Linked DNA regions of Pleomorphomonas sp. PLEO. The protein of the gene in region 1 interacts with the protein of each later gene in a pairwise test. Links are inferred from orthologs where the notes say so. Each region holds a gene or a part of one and is shown in the gene's direction. Other genes may lie near its edges.

Region 1 (7,767 bases):
CAAGGACGGTGGCCGATGGTCGTCGGCCGCCTGAAAGTTTTATGTCGTCCGTGTGGCCGGGTCCGGCAGCCGCGGCGGCTCAACAACAAGTCCCGGTATCGCCGGGAGAGAGAAAGGCTTTAGTATGGCCAATACGTCGTCGGCCAAGAAGGCGACCCGCAAGATCGCGGCCCGCACCGAAGTGAACAAGACTCGTCGCAGCCGTATGCGGTCCTTCGTTCGCAAGTTCGATGAAGCTGTCGCTTCTGGCGACAAGACCGCCGCTACCGAAGCCTTCAAGGCTGTCGAGCCGGAGATCATGCGCGCGGCGATCAAGGGTATCGTTCACAAGAACACGGCTTCGCGCAAAGTGTCGCGCTTGGCTGCTCGCCTGAAGTCCATCGACGCCTGATACCTAACGCCTGACGGCGTCGGTAACAGTTCTTATTCGTGAAAACGAGTCTATTAGGGCCTGGCTTTTAGCTAGGCCCTTTTGCTTTTCCGGCTCGCGCCGGCTGGTCTATCGGCCCTGATCATCGTGGACTCGGGTGTCAAAAATATTGTTTTGAAAACAAACGCTTAGTCATACGTCGTTTCCAGACGGCGAGGAATCCGCGGCGACGGAAACAAAAATGCGGCTAATGAATAGTAGGCTGGCCGGCTTACGACCAAATAGGGTTTGGCCGTATCAGAAGGCGCAAATCTTTGAATCCCCTAGGGTTCGCCGGTCACCTTTTGGGAAGCGTCCTCTCCGGTAAAAACCGGGTTAACGACATAGGAAGATTCGGCTCTTGCTCCCCCCTTGGGGCCTGTGTATGGTCAGCCCAGTTGAAGCGAGCGAGCCAAGCAATCGCTTGTGAAAGTAAACTAAAGCAGGGGGCTAGCCGTCGGTAATTCTTTAGGTGCGATGGCCGAGGCAGGTAGCCAACTCAATCCAGGAAAGGCAAATCGAGAATATATGCGCTTTTTGCGCATGGTTTTGTTTTGTCTTTTCTGTTTGATGAATTTTGGGGTGGTGGGGCAATCTTGGGTGCGGGATCATTCAACGAAGATCCGGGCTATGCTGGCGACGTCGGCGTGCGCGAGACTTGGGAGGCGCTTGCCGCTGATCCCTCGGCCGTGCTGATCGATGTTCGGACGGTGGCTGAATGGAACTTTGTCGGTCTTCCTGACCTTGGGAGCATTGGCAAGCGAGTGCTGCTCGTCGAGTGGCAGCGCTTTCCAGATATGGCCGTCAACCCGGCCTTCGCCGACGAGCTGGGAGAGGCCCTTGCCGATCTTGGCGTTGGTGCGGACGCCCCGCTTTATTTCATTTGCCGGTCGGGAGCGCGCAGTCGATCTGCGGCGACCCTGGCAACGGCCGGCGGATTTACGCGGGCTTTTAATGTGGCAGGCGGTTTCGAGGGAGCGCTCGGTCCGGATCGGCACAGGGGTTGTGTCGATGGCTGGAAGGCGAGCGGTTTGCCCTGGATCCAGAGTTGAACCGATGCGTTGGGCAGACCGGCCATGTGGCCGGCAAGGTGCGCGCAGATCGGGAGACCTGTCACACTGACCACAATCTGAGTTCCGGAGGTTGACCCTCCGGCCAATGACGGGCTCCGGTCCGTCATGAGTATTGATGTCGGCTTTTCGGCCGGCATTATTTAATGGGCGCCTCCCCTGAGGTCAGGCGCTTTGTCCCCGCAACCCGGGGGCTACTGGCATCACGGGGCTTCGAGAAGTCGTCGCCCCATGGTTGGCAAGTACGAGATGGTTAGCCCGGACACGGCGTTCGGATGACCGGTGGAGAGTGCTCCCGGCGGAAGCGCTCTGCGAATGGAAGACTGGTGAGTAGACTTTTTTGGATGGAGGCCGAGATATGTTGGAAGCGGAAGCCTGCGGCGTCGCCGGAGCGGCAGTTGATCATGCCGATGCGTGGGCGCGCGTTCGTGGCCGCCTCAAAGCCGATCTCGGCGAAGAGGTATTCTCCTGCTGGTTTGCCGGCATGAATGTCGAGCAAATCGAGGGGGGCACCGTTTGGCTCTCGGTGCCGAGTCGCTTCCTGAAAACCTGGATTTCCACCCACTATCGCGACAAGCTCGCCGGGCTCTGGCAGGCCGAGGGGCCCGCTTACCGCAAGGTTGAGGTGTCTGTCCGTTCGGCCATGCGGGCCAAGATTGAGTCGCCTGCCCGTTTTGCCGCACCGGAAGCTTCTCGCCCGGCGGGCGCACCAGCGTTGCGCGTCGCCGCTCCGATCCGTCCTGCCGCCGATTCCGCTTCCGCTCGGCTGTTCGATGATATTTCGTCGCCGCTCGACCCGCGCTACATCTTTGACAATTTTGTCGAAGGCGCCTCGAACCGTTTGGCGCTGGCAGCCGCTCGCCAGGTTGCCGACGGTCCGGCCTCCGGGGTCAAGTTCAATCCGCTCTACATCCACTCCTCGGTCGGCCAGGGCAAGACGCATCTTCTGCAAGCGCTCACCCATCACCTCAAGGCCGAGCATCCGGAAATGCGCGTGCTCTATCTGACGGCCGAGCATTTCATGTATCGCTTCGTGCAGTCGCTGCAGACCCAGTCGGCACTCGCCTTCAAGGAAGCGCTGCGAACCATCGATCTCCTGGTGATCGACGACATGCAGTTTCTGCACGGCAAGCAGATCCAGCAGGAATTCTGCCACACGGTGAATACCCTGATCGATGGCGCACGCCAGGTCATCGTTGCTGCCGACCGACCTCCTGTCGAACTCGAAACCATGGATGAACGCGTCCGTTCACGCCTCTCCGGTGGCCTTCTGATCGAGATCGGCGCTCCCGACGCTGCGTTGCGTCGGTCGATTGTCGAGCGTCGTATCGCCATCACCGCCCAGCATATGCCGGGCTTCTCCGTTCCCGACGACGTCATCGATTTCATCGTTCGCAACGTCACCACGTCGGGGCGCGACCTTGAGGGGGCGGTGACGCGCCTTGCCGGACACAACCAGCTGACCGGCCTGACGCTGTCGCTCGCCATGGCCGAGACGACGCTGAAGGACCTCATCCGCGTCACCGACACGCGCCGCATCAAGATCGAGGATATTCAGCGCGTCGTTTCCAAGCACTACAACGTCTCCAAGCAGGACCTCCTGTCGTCGCGCCGGACCCGGTCGATCGTTTGGCCGCGCCAAATCGCCATGTATCTGGCGAAATCGTTGACGCTGCGCTCGCTTCCTGAGATCGGCCGGCGCTTCGGTGGCCGCGATCACACCACCGTCCTGCACGCGGTGCGCAAGGTCGAAGAGCTGGTCAGTTCCGACGAAGCGCTGACGCAGGAGATCGAAGTCTTGAAGCGCATGCTCGAGGCCTGATTCAAAACCGGAAACGAAAAACGCCGACGAAAACCACGTTGGCTGCTAGCCTGCCGGCTTGCGGAAATTGGCAGTTGCCGTAATGTGCTCTTCCCCGTGGTCACCTTCAGGCGACGACGGGGAAATCGGTCCAGAGCGAACGCTAGGCCTGATTGCAACATCGGGTCGACAGGTGAGCGCTTCGGATTGTTTACGGGAGCATCCGGTTTTCGATGAGGCAGATTCTGCCTGATTGGCGGCTGCTCAACGCCAGATTTTCCGGTGGCCGCGCCGGTCGCGCTCAGTGCGGCCGACCAGGGCGTGGCAGCCACGACAGACGGGTTTTTCCATGCGCGTTACGCTGGAGCGGTCGCACCTCCTTGCCTCCCTCACCCACGTCCACCGCGTTGTCGAGCGTCGGAACACCATTCCGATTCTCTCCAACGTGCTGCTTCGGACCGACGACGGTCAGCTCAAGCTGAAGGCAACCGACCTCGATCTCGAGGCGCAGGAAACGGTCCCGGCCGTTGTCGAGCGCCCCGGTGCGACCACGGTGCCGGCGCACATGTTCTATGACATCGTGCGCAAGCTGCCCGAGGGGTCGCAGGTCTCGCTTGAGGGATCGGCTGATGGCGCCACTCTTACCATCTCTTCCGGCCGTTCGCGCTTTTCCCTGCAGATGCTGCCGGAGAGCGACTTTCCCGACATCACCGTCGGCGAACTCAGCCACGCCTTCTCGCTGGAAGCTGGCGATCTCAAGCGGCTGATCGACCGGACGCAATTTGCCATTTCCAATGAAGAGATACGTTATTATTTGAACGGCATCTTCCTGCACACCGTCGACGGTCCCGACGGTCCGCTGTTCCGCGCTGTCGCCACCGACGGCCATCGGCTTGCCCGCGCCGACATCACCGCGCCGAAGGGTTCCGAAGGCATGCCGGGCATCATCGTGCCTCGCAAGACGGTGGGTGAGATTCAGCGCCTCATCGAAGACCCAAAGGCCGAGCTCAAGGTTGAATTGTCGGATGCCAAGATTCGCCTCACGGTCGGTAACGTGGTGCTGACATCCAAGCTGATCGACGGCACCTTCCCCGACTATGGCCGAGTGATTCCCCAGGGCAACGACAAGGAACTTCGGGTCGACAAGGCCGAGTTCGCCGAGGCTGTCGATCGCGTTTCCACCATCTCGTCCGAGCGTGGTCGCGCAGTGAAGTTGACGCTCGCCGAGGGGCGCTTGGTGCTCACCGTGGTCAATCCGGATTCGGGCACCGCCACCGAGGAGGTGATGGTCGACTACACCGACTCACCGCTCGAGATCGGCTTTAATGCCCGCTATCTCCTCGATATTGCCGGCCAGCTCACGTCGGAGACGGCGCTGTTCCATCTCGCCGACGCCGGTTCGCCGACGCTGATCCAGGATGCCGGCGACGTTGCGACGCTTTATGTGCTGATGCCGATGCGGGTGTGACCGCCGCCGCTGGAACGCCATGACAGAATCCCGTCCCGAGGCGAAGGTGCGCGTCAGCCACCTTCGCCTCAGCGATTTTCGCAACCATGCCGACCTCGCGCTCGATTTCACGGGCCGATCGGTAGTGCTCACCGGCCAGAATGGCGTTGGCAAGACCAACGTGCTCGAGGCGTTGTCCTTGCTCGCCCCCGGCCGTGGCTTCCGCCGGGCGACGCTCGCGGAGATGGTCCGGCTCGATGGCTCCGGTGGCTTTTCCGTACTGGCCGACATCGAGGGTGCCTACGGGGCCGTACGGATCGGCACCGGTGCGGTTCCCGGCGAGCCCGGTCGGCGGCTCCTGGTTGATGGCGAGCCGCAGAAGGGCAGCGAGCGGCTTTCCGATCATTTGCGCCTCATCTGGCTCGTCCCGGCCATGGATGGCTTGTTCGTCGGTCCGGCCAGCGATCGCAGGCGCTTCCTCGACCGCTTGGTGCTGGCGGTCGATCCCTCGCACGGCCGGCGCGTTTCGGGCTACGAGCAGGCGGTTGCCGCTCGCAATCGCCTTTTGGAGGCGCGCGAGGCCGACGTAGCTTGGCTCGATGCGATCGAAACGGAAATTGCCGCCACCGGTGTCGCCGTCGCCGCCGCCCGCCGCGAGACCGTGCACTGCCTCGCCCGGCTGATCGAGATGCGTCCCGATGGCGACCGTGCTTTCCCGCGCGCGACGGTCCAGCTGACCGGTGACGTCGACACGGCACTCGACGGCGCGGCCGCGGCCGATGTCGAGGACTGGCTGAGGACCGATCTCCGGGCTGGTCGCTCGCGCGATCGGGCGGCCGGTCGGACGCTCGTCGGTCCTCATCGCTCCGACCTGTCGGTTCGCCATGCCGAAAAGGACATGCCAGCCTCGGCCTCCTCGACCGGCGAGCAGAAGGCACTGCTCACTGGTCTGGTGCTGGCCCAGGCGGCGCTGGTGACCGAGCTGACCGGCAGCCCGCCCGTTCTGCTGCTCGACGAGGTGGCCGCACACCTCGACGCTCGGCGGCGAAGGGCGCTGGTCGACCTCATTGCCGCGCTCGGCGTCCAGGCCTTCATGACCGGCACCGACGCCGCTCCCTTCGAGGACTTTTTGGGCGAGGCGGAAATCATCGCGATTCCGGATATTCCTGCGCCGGATTCCGGGGAATTCTGAGGTTGATTCGCCGCATTTCCACCCGATTGCGGGGCCATGGTGCGGCCACTGCTGTTCTACTGGAATAAATCCCCAGTAAGGCCATTGAAAAATAACGACTTTCGGCCCTCTGCCGAGGGTGGTTGAAGCAGTTCCCGCCAGCCTTTATGAGAAATATGGCGGGATGTTCCCGAGACGAGAAACGAAGGCCTCCATGACCGACACCACAGCCTACGACCCCGACGAATATGGCGCCGAATCCATCAAGGTGCTGAAGGGGCTCGACGCGGTGCGCAAGCGCCCCGGCATGTACATCGGCGACACCGACGACGGTTCGGGCCTGCACCATATGGTCTACGAGGTGGTGGACAACGCCATCGACGAGGCGCTGGCCGGCCACGCCGATAAGGTGACGGTGCGCCTCAATGCCGACGGCTCCTGCACGGTACGCGACAACGGCCGCGGCATCCCCACCGATATCCACAAGGAAGAGGGTGTGTCGGCGGCCGAGGTCATCATGACGCAGCTGCACGCCGGCGGAAAGTTCGATCAGAATTCCTACAAGGTGTCAGGTGGTCTGCACGGCGTCGGTGTGTCGGTGGTCAATGCGCTGTCGGTTTGGCTGAAGCTCAAGGTCTGGCGGCATGACCTGTTGCACGAGATGAGCTTCTCGGATGGCGTGCCCGATGCTCCGCTCGCCGTGACTGGAACCTCCGTTGGCGAGAAGGGCACCGAAGTGACCTTCATGCCAAGCCACGAAACGTTCAAGGGCATCACCGATTTCGATTTTGCGACGCTGGAACGGCGCCTGCGCGAACTGGCCTTCCTCAATTCCGGCGTTCGCATCTTCCTCGAGGATAATCGAGGGGTCGAGCCGCGCATCGAGGAGCTGCATTACGAGGGCGGACTTGAAGCTTTCGTGCGCTATCTTGACCGCTCGAAGAAGCCGGCGCTGTCAAAGCCGATCATGGTGTCGACCGAGAAGGACGGCATCACCGTCGAAGTCGCGCTTTGGTGGAATGATAGTTACCACGAAAACGTGCTCTGCTTCACCAACAACATCCCTCAGCGCGACGGTGGTACCCATCTTGCCGGTTTCCGCGGCGCGCTGACCCGCCAAGTGATCAGTTACGCCGAAAGCACCGGTATCTCCAAGCGCGAGAAGGTCACGATGACCGGCGACGACTGCCGCGAGGGTCTGACCTGCGTCCTGTCGGTGAAAGTGCCTGATCCGAAATTCTCCAGCCAGACCAAGGACAAGCTGGTGTCGTCGGAAGTGCGGCCGGTTGTCGAGGGGGCTCTCAATGAGGCCTTCTCCACCTGGTTCGAGGAGCATCCGGCCGAGGCGCGCACCGTGATTGGCAAGGTCGTCGAGGCCGCCGCCGCTCGTGAAGCGGCTCGCAAGGCGCGTGAGCTGACCCGCCGCAAGGGCGCGCTCGACATGGCGTCGCTTCCCGGCAAGCTCGCCGAATGCCAGGATCGCGACCCTGTCAACACCGAACTGTTCCTCGTCGAGGGCGATTCGGCAGGTGGCTCGGCCAAGCAGGGCCGCAACCGCGAGTTCCAAGCGGTGTTGCCTCTCAGGGGCAAGATCCTCAACGTGGAGCGGGCGCGCTTCGACAAGATGCTGTCGTCGGCCGAGATCGGCACGCTGATCACCGCCCTTGGCACCTCGATCGGTACGGACGAGTTTGACGCTAACAAACTTCGCTACCACAAGATCATCATCATGACCGACGCCGACGTCGACGGCGCCCACATTCGGACTCTGCTGCTCACGTTCTTCTTCCGGCAGATGCCGGCGCTTCTGGAGCGTGGCCATATCTACATCGCCCAGCCGCCTCTCTACAAAGTGACGCGCGGCAAGTC
Region 2 (6,576 bases), 3.1 Mb from region 1 along the record:
GTCTTAATCAAATATGTGAACGTTAGCCGTCCAATTTCTATCATTTAGATAGAAGAATGTACCATAAATGATTGATGTTTATGATAAGCGCGACGAAATCTAGATCATTCCGTCTCACGCAAATGGAATCAGGAGCCTGCTGGCGCGAAGGCGTTTTGGCCCATTCCGGAGGGCGCCGAGAGAATCGTGGTTGGCTAAAACCAGCTTGGCGACTGGGTGGGAAGGGCCTCTGCGTCATCTGCGCTCTGCCGTTGGGAAGATTCCGCAGTCGAAAATCTATTTCGGACCTCTGTAGGCTGTGACGATTCCGCAACAGCTCAGTCAAACTCGCGGAAGCAGAAATCATTAGGCATAAATTGCCCCTATTCAGCCATAAACGAACCTGACTTTATCCCCGTAAAACAAGCGTGGGAAAGCGTGTACGTGGCTGCTGCCATGAACCACATGTTCCCATGGAGGTTCGCGGGATGGGCGCGGTGCTCTAGGCACCGATAACCTGAAAGCGGGCGGGGCGGAACGCCGAGAGTGAACATGTCGGGTGTCTGTGTCAGAAACGTCTGCAAGGTCTCCGTCGCCCTGTCGTTGGGGGTGATGTTCGGCTCACAGGCCATGGCCTTCGATCCGCAGTCCGCCGCCAGGCAGGATGCGTGTTGCGATGCCGCAACCATGTCAACGCTCCGCGAAGCCACCCGAGCCTATTATTCGGGCGACAAGCGCGAAGCGGTCACCGGGCTGCTCGCTGCCGCGCAGAGCGGCCATCCGGCGGCCCAGTGGAAGCTCGGCCGCATGTACGCCAAAGGCGACGGCGTGGCCGAAGACGACATGAAGGCGTTCGATTTCTTCAGTCAGCTGATCTCGGCCCACGGTGAGGATTCGCCGTCGTCTCCGGACGCGCCGTTCATTTCCAGCGCTTTCGTTGAGGTTGGCTCTTACTATCTTACGGGCATCGCGGATTCGGCGGTTGTACCCAACGTCAACCGCGCCCGCGAAATATTCACCTATGCCGCCTCCTATTTTGGCGATGCATTGGCCCAGCTGAAGCTTGGCAACATGTACCTTGACGGGGTCGGCGTGGATCAGGATCCTCGGCAAGCCGCCCGCTGGTACCTGCTTGCAGCCCGCAAAGGACAGATTGACGCTCAGGCCAAACTCGGCGAGATGCTGGTCAAGGGCGACCAGATCGAGCCCAATCCGGTTCATGGCCTGATGTGGCTGACCATCGCTCTGAAGCGCGCCGAAGTCATGCATCATGACGATGCGGAAATCCGCGCGGCTCATGAAGATGCCTTCTCGCTCGCCAGCGAGGACGAGCGTCGCAAGGCCATCGCCTTGGCCGATCAATGGCTCGTGGACAACGACGCCGCCTTCACCCAGGCCTATGCCACGTCGGAACGTGCCGTCGAAGCCTCAGCGACCCGCTGAACGCAAACGGTCGAGATGCTCGGCGGCCTATGCCGTCAGTCATCCGGCAAGTGCCATCCACCGGGCCGTCGTCTCCGAGAAACAGATCGGCAGAGCTGGCGCTATACCCTGATCTCGACCACCACCGGCACATGGTCGGATGGCTTTTCCCAATCGCGGACGTCGTCCTCGATTTCGACTCCGGCGACTCGATCTGCCGCTTGGGGAGATGCCAGGACATGGTCGATCCGGATTCCCCAATTCCTCTGCCGCGCGCCCGCTTGATAGTCCCAGAAGGTGTAGCGCCCCGGCCGGTCATCGACGGAGCGCAAAGCATCCGTCCAGCCTAGATTAACGATCGACCGGTAGGCGGCCCGGCTCCGCGGCAGGAATAGCGCATCACCAGCCCAGACCGCGGGGTCATGACAGTCGCGCGGCTCGGGAATGATATTGTAGTCCCCGCAAAGCAGGGTAGCTTCCTCAAGCCTGAGAAGGCCAGCGGCATACCGCTTGAGGCGCTCCATCCAGGCGAGCTTGTAGGGGTATTTGTCGCTGTCCGGCGGATTGCCGTTGGGAAGATAAATGGAGGCAACGCGCAAACTGCCGCTCGGCACGGACACTACCGCCTCAATGTAGCGCGATTGAATGTCCTCGTCGTCTCCCGGTAAACCACGCCGAACCTCTTCGAGTGGTAGCAGGGATAGAATGGCTACGCCGTTGAAGCCCTTCTGGCCGTTCAGAGCTACATTATAGCCAAGGCGCTCGAACGGTTCGGTCGGGAAGGCCTCGTCAACGCACTTGATCTCCTGAAGGCAAACAATATCGGGACGGCTTTTTTCCAGCCAGGCCGATGCCGTCTCAATCCGGGCGCGGACACCGTTGATGTTCCAGGTGGCGATGCGCATGCAAGCTCCTCCGGCGGCTATTTCGACCTAACGATTCCCTATTTCCATACGCGCGAATCCTTCTCATACGCACGTGAACGTTACAAGAACTATCGTATTTTGATCTAGGTTAAGGGCATGCTTGACAACAGAACAAAGGCGGAACATTATAGGGAATAACAGGGAACACGGAGGCGAGGATGCCTGTCATAAATGCCAAGTTTTCCATCAGGGAAATCGAGTGTGTGGTCGGTATTCGCTACAATCAGGCGCCACCGACCCAGAACAAAAAAAGATCATTGTCGGGCTCTGCTCAGGTTTTGCCCGGATTTTCGCGTGAATCGATGCCTACGGTGCGCGATTTCACGCTATCGCCGCGCGAGCGCCTCGCCTCGGCGATTGCCTCGGCAGCTATCGTCCGCGATGTAGCGGCCCTTGGCGCCCTGGTCCTGTTCGGCACCATGCTGGTGCTGATATTGAGTTCGGCTGACATATTGGTTTGAGCTTGGGGATGGACGGGGTGAGTTTTCCACAAGTCGCAAGCCTTTCCACGAAAACACTCCGATCGCTTGGCTGGATGGGGTAGCCTGTCTTCGCCGATCCGATGTGGTGGATCGGCTTCCAATCGGAACATGGCGATGATCGGCGACGTTGGCTTTATTCACCTGCGCGTTCACAGCGCCTATTCGCTTCTTGAAGGGGCGCTTCCCCTCGTCAAGGCGCTGAAGCTTGCCTTGGCTGACAACCAGCCGGCACTGGCGATTACCGACACTGGCAATCTTTTCTGCGCCCTCGAATTTTCCGAGAAGGCCATCGAGAAGGGATTGCAGCCGATCATCGGCTGCCAAATGGCCGTCGATTTCGGGGATGATAGCACCGACCGCCGCCGACCGGGCGGACTGCCGCAGGCGCTGCCGTCCATCGTGCTCCTGGCAGCAACGGCGGAAGGTTTCGCCAACCTCACGGTGCTGATGTCGCGCTCCTTCCTGGAATCGGAACCCGGCGCTGCCGCCAATTTGCCGATCGGCCGTTTCGAAGGGCTGACCGGTGGAATCATCGCACTGACGGGCGGTCCTAGCGGTCCGGTCGACAAGGCAATCGCCGCGGGGCTGATGCCACAGGCCGAAAGCCGCCTTGCGCTGCTTGAACAGTTATTTGGCGACCGCCTCTACGTCGAACTGCAGCGGCACGGCACGCCCGAGGAGGTGATGGTCGAGCCACATCTCGTTGAGCTCGCCTATGCGCGCGGCTTGCCGCTTGTCGCCACCAACGAGTGTTATTTTCCGACGCGCGCCGACTACGAAGCCCACGATGCGCTGATCGCCATTTCCGAAGGGCGCATGGTCGCCGAGGACGATCGCCGCCGTCTGACCGAGGAGCATTATTTCAAGTCGCGCGCCGAAATGCAGACGCTGTTCGCGGATGTGCCGGAAGCGCTGGAAAACACCATTGAGATCGCCCGACGCTGTACCGTCAGGGCGCCAAAGCGCAAACCGCTGTTGCCGCGCTTTGCCGGAGCCGACGTTGACGACGTCGCGGCGGCCGAGGCGGCCGAGGCGGCCGAACTTGCTCGTCAGGCCTGGGAGGGACTCGCTCGTCGTATCGAGAGCCATGGTCTTGCCCCCGGACTAACGCTTGAGGACTATCATAAGCGCTTGGAATTCGAGCTGGGCATCATCACCGGCATGAAGTTTCCCGGCTACTTCCTGATCGTGGCCGACTTCATCAAATGGGCCAAGGCGCACGGCATTCCTGTCGGGCCAGGCCGCGGTTCGGGCGCAGGCTCGCTGGTGGCTTTCTCGCTCACCATCACCGATCTCGATCCCTTGCGGTTCGCCCTGCTGTTCGAACGCTTCCTCAACCCCGAGCGCGTGTCGATGCCGGACTTCGACATCGACTTCTGCCAGGACCGCCGCGAAGAGGTGATCCGCTACGTCCAGGGCAAGTATGGCCGCACCCAGGTGGCGCAGATCATTACCTTCGGGTCGCTTCAGGCGCGTGCCGTATTACGCGACGTTGGCCGCGTGCTGCAGATGTCCTATGGGCAGGTCGACAAGCTCTGCAAACTGGTACCTCAGAACCCCGCTCATCCGGTGACGCTCGGGCAGGCGCTGGAAGATGAGCCTCGGCTGAAGGAGGCACGCGAAGACCCGGTCGTGGACCGCCTGATCGACATCTCGATCAAGCTCGAAGGCCTTTACCGCCACGCTTCGACGCACGCCGCCGGTATCGTGATCGGCGACCGACCGCTCGATCAACTGGTGCCTCTCTATCGAGACCCGCGTTCGGACATGCCGGTCACCCAGTACAACATGAAGTGGGTAGAAAGCACCGGCCTTATCAAGTTCGATTTCCTCGGCCTCAAAACGCTGACGGTGCTGAGGCGCGCCGTCGACCTCATCGAGCGCAAGGGGGTGAAGATCGACCTGTCGGCGTTGCCGCTCGATGATCCCAAGACCTACGAGTTGCTGACCCATGGCGAGACGGTCGGCGTGTTCCAGCTGGAAAGCATGGGCATGCGCAAGGCCATCTCGGACATCAAGCCGGACCGCTTTGAGGATATCATCGCGCTCGTCGCGCTTTATCGGCCTGGTCCCATGGCCAACATTCCCGTCTACGGCGCCCGAAAGTTCGGCCTCGAGAAGCCTGACTATATGCACTCCTCTATCGAGCCGGTGCTGAAGGAGACTTACGGCATCATCGTCTATCAGGAGCAGGTGATGCAGATCGCCCAGATCCTGTCAGGCTATTCGCTCGGCGAAGCCGACCTGTTGCGCCGCGCCATGGGCAAGAAGATCAAGGCGGAGATGGACAAGCAGCGAGTCCGCTTCGTCGATGGCGCTGTCGAACGCGGCATCGACAAGGCGCTCGCCGATACCATTTTCGACCTCCTGGCCAAGTTCGCCGACTACGGCTTCAACAAGAGCCACGCCGCTGCCTACGCGCTGGTCGCCTACCAGACCGCCTATCTCAAGGCCAACCACCCTGTTGAGTTCATGGCGGCGTCCATGACGCTCGAATTGACTAATACCGATAAGCTCAACGACTTCCGGCGCGAGGCGATCCGCCTGGGTATCACTGTCGAACCGCCCTCGGTCAACCGATCCGATGTGGTGTTCGAGGTGGATGGCAAGCACATTCTCTATGCGCTTGCCGCCGTCAAAGGCGTCGGCCAGGCGGCCGTCGAACATATCGTCGAGCAGCGGGGCAACAAGCCGTTCCGATCAGTCTCTGATTTCGCCAGCCGCATCAATCCGAAGGCGATGAACAAGCGCATTCTCGAAGCGCTGACCGCGGCTGGTGCCTTCGATTGTCTGGAAGCTAACAGGAACAAGATGTTTCAAGGGCTCGAGGGCGTGATGGCCGCTGCCGCCCATCGGCTAGAACAGCAAGAGACTGGCCAAAACGAGCTGTTCGGTGGCGGTGGCGAACCGGAACCCGTTCGCCTTCCATCTGTCCCTAACTGGCTACCGGAAGAAAAGCTGCAGCGCGAGCACACGGCAATCGGGTTCTATCTGTCCGCCCATCCTCTCGACGCCTACGAGGCGCTTCTTGGCCGCCTCAGGGTGCAGACATGGGCTCAGTTCTCAGCCTCGGTGAAGAGAGGGGCCGCGGCCGGTCGTCTTGCCGGCACCATCGTCGCCAAGCAGGAGCGCAAGACTCGCACCGGCAACAAAATGGGCATCATCGGCATTTCAGATCCCACCGGACAGTATGAAGCCGTGATCTTCTCGGAGGGACTTGCTCATTTCCGAAGCCTTCTCGAACCCGGACAGTCAGTTATCCTGCTCGTCAATGCCGAGGACAAGCCGGAAGGCATCTCGGTGCGCATCGATTCCGTGGAGCCTCTCGATCAGGCGGCAGGCAAATTACAAAACGCTCTTCGGATCTTCCTGCGCGGCGTTGAGCCGCTTGCCGCGCTCCGTGATGTGCTGAGGCCGGGCGGGGAGGGGGATGTGTCACTGATCGTGCTCGGCGATCGCGGGCGGGGCGAGGTGGAGGTGAAATTGCCGGGCGGCTATCGGGTATCACCACAGCTAGCCGGTGCGCTCCGGGCGGTCGATGGCGTAGTCGATGTCGAGTTGGCCTGAGGGCGGCTAGCCGCCTGACACGAGCGCTCAGCGACCGTCGAGATCCCGGCGTACGGCGGCGAAGACCGAGCGAAACATCTCGGTTGTCAGCACGCCGGTGTTCGTGTTGTATCGCGAGCAGTGGTAGCTGTCGTAAAGGCGAACGCCGGGCAGACAGTCGAGCGTGTGTACGGCGCCATGGGCAAATTTGTGACGGGCAA

The links. Proteins that work in one complex are often made in the same cells at the same time.
Region 2: the proteins of dnaN (region 1) and dnaE interact in binary tests that used the Escherichia coli proteins (3 or more experiments, as listed by UniProt). The link is inferred for Pleomorphomonas sp. PLEO from one-to-one orthologs.

Annotation. Positions count from the first base shown.
Region 1 is NZ_CP166625.1:528,176-535,942, reverse strand. What follows is about bases 2,899-5,688. They hold dnaN (DNA polymerase III subunit beta), read left to right. Parts: upstream 2,899-3,629; coding sequence 3,630-4,748; downstream 4,749-5,688. Other genes in these bases: recF (DNA replication/repair protein RecF), read left to right, coding at 4,768-5,688; dnaA (chromosomal replication initiator protein DnaA), read left to right, coding at 2,899-3,301. Also shown: rpsT (30S ribosomal protein S20), read left to right, coding at 125-391; AB6N07_RS02245 (rhodanese-like domain-containing protein), read left to right, coding at 1,006-1,461; more of dnaA, read left to right, coding at 1,838-2,898; more of recF, read left to right, coding at 5,689-5,919; gyrB (DNA topoisomerase (ATP-hydrolyzing) subunit B), read left to right, coding at 6,113-7,767. UniProt on the Escherichia coli protein: Confers DNA tethering and processivity to DNA polymerases and other proteins. Acts as a clamp, forming a ring around DNA (a reaction catalyzed by the clamp-loading complex) which diffuses in an ATP-independent manner freely and bidirectionally along dsDNA.
Region 2 is NZ_CP166625.1:3,638,002-3,644,577, reverse strand. What follows is about bases 2,568-6,576. They hold dnaE (DNA polymerase III subunit alpha), read left to right. Parts: upstream 2,568-2,923; coding sequence 2,924-6,376; downstream 6,377-6,576. Other genes in these bases: AB6N07_RS16965 (uracil-DNA glycosylase), read right to left, coding at 6,404-6,576; AB6N07_RS16975 (hypothetical protein), read left to right, coding at 2,568-2,788. Also shown: AB6N07_RS16985 (tetratricopeptide repeat protein), read left to right, coding at 532-1,422; xth (exodeoxyribonuclease III), read right to left, coding at 1,524-2,306; more of AB6N07_RS16975, read left to right, coding at 2,486-2,567. UniProt on the Escherichia coli protein: DNA polymerase III is a complex, multichain enzyme responsible for most of the replicative synthesis in bacteria. This DNA polymerase also exhibits 3' to 5' exonuclease activity. The alpha chain is the DNA polymerase catalytic subunit.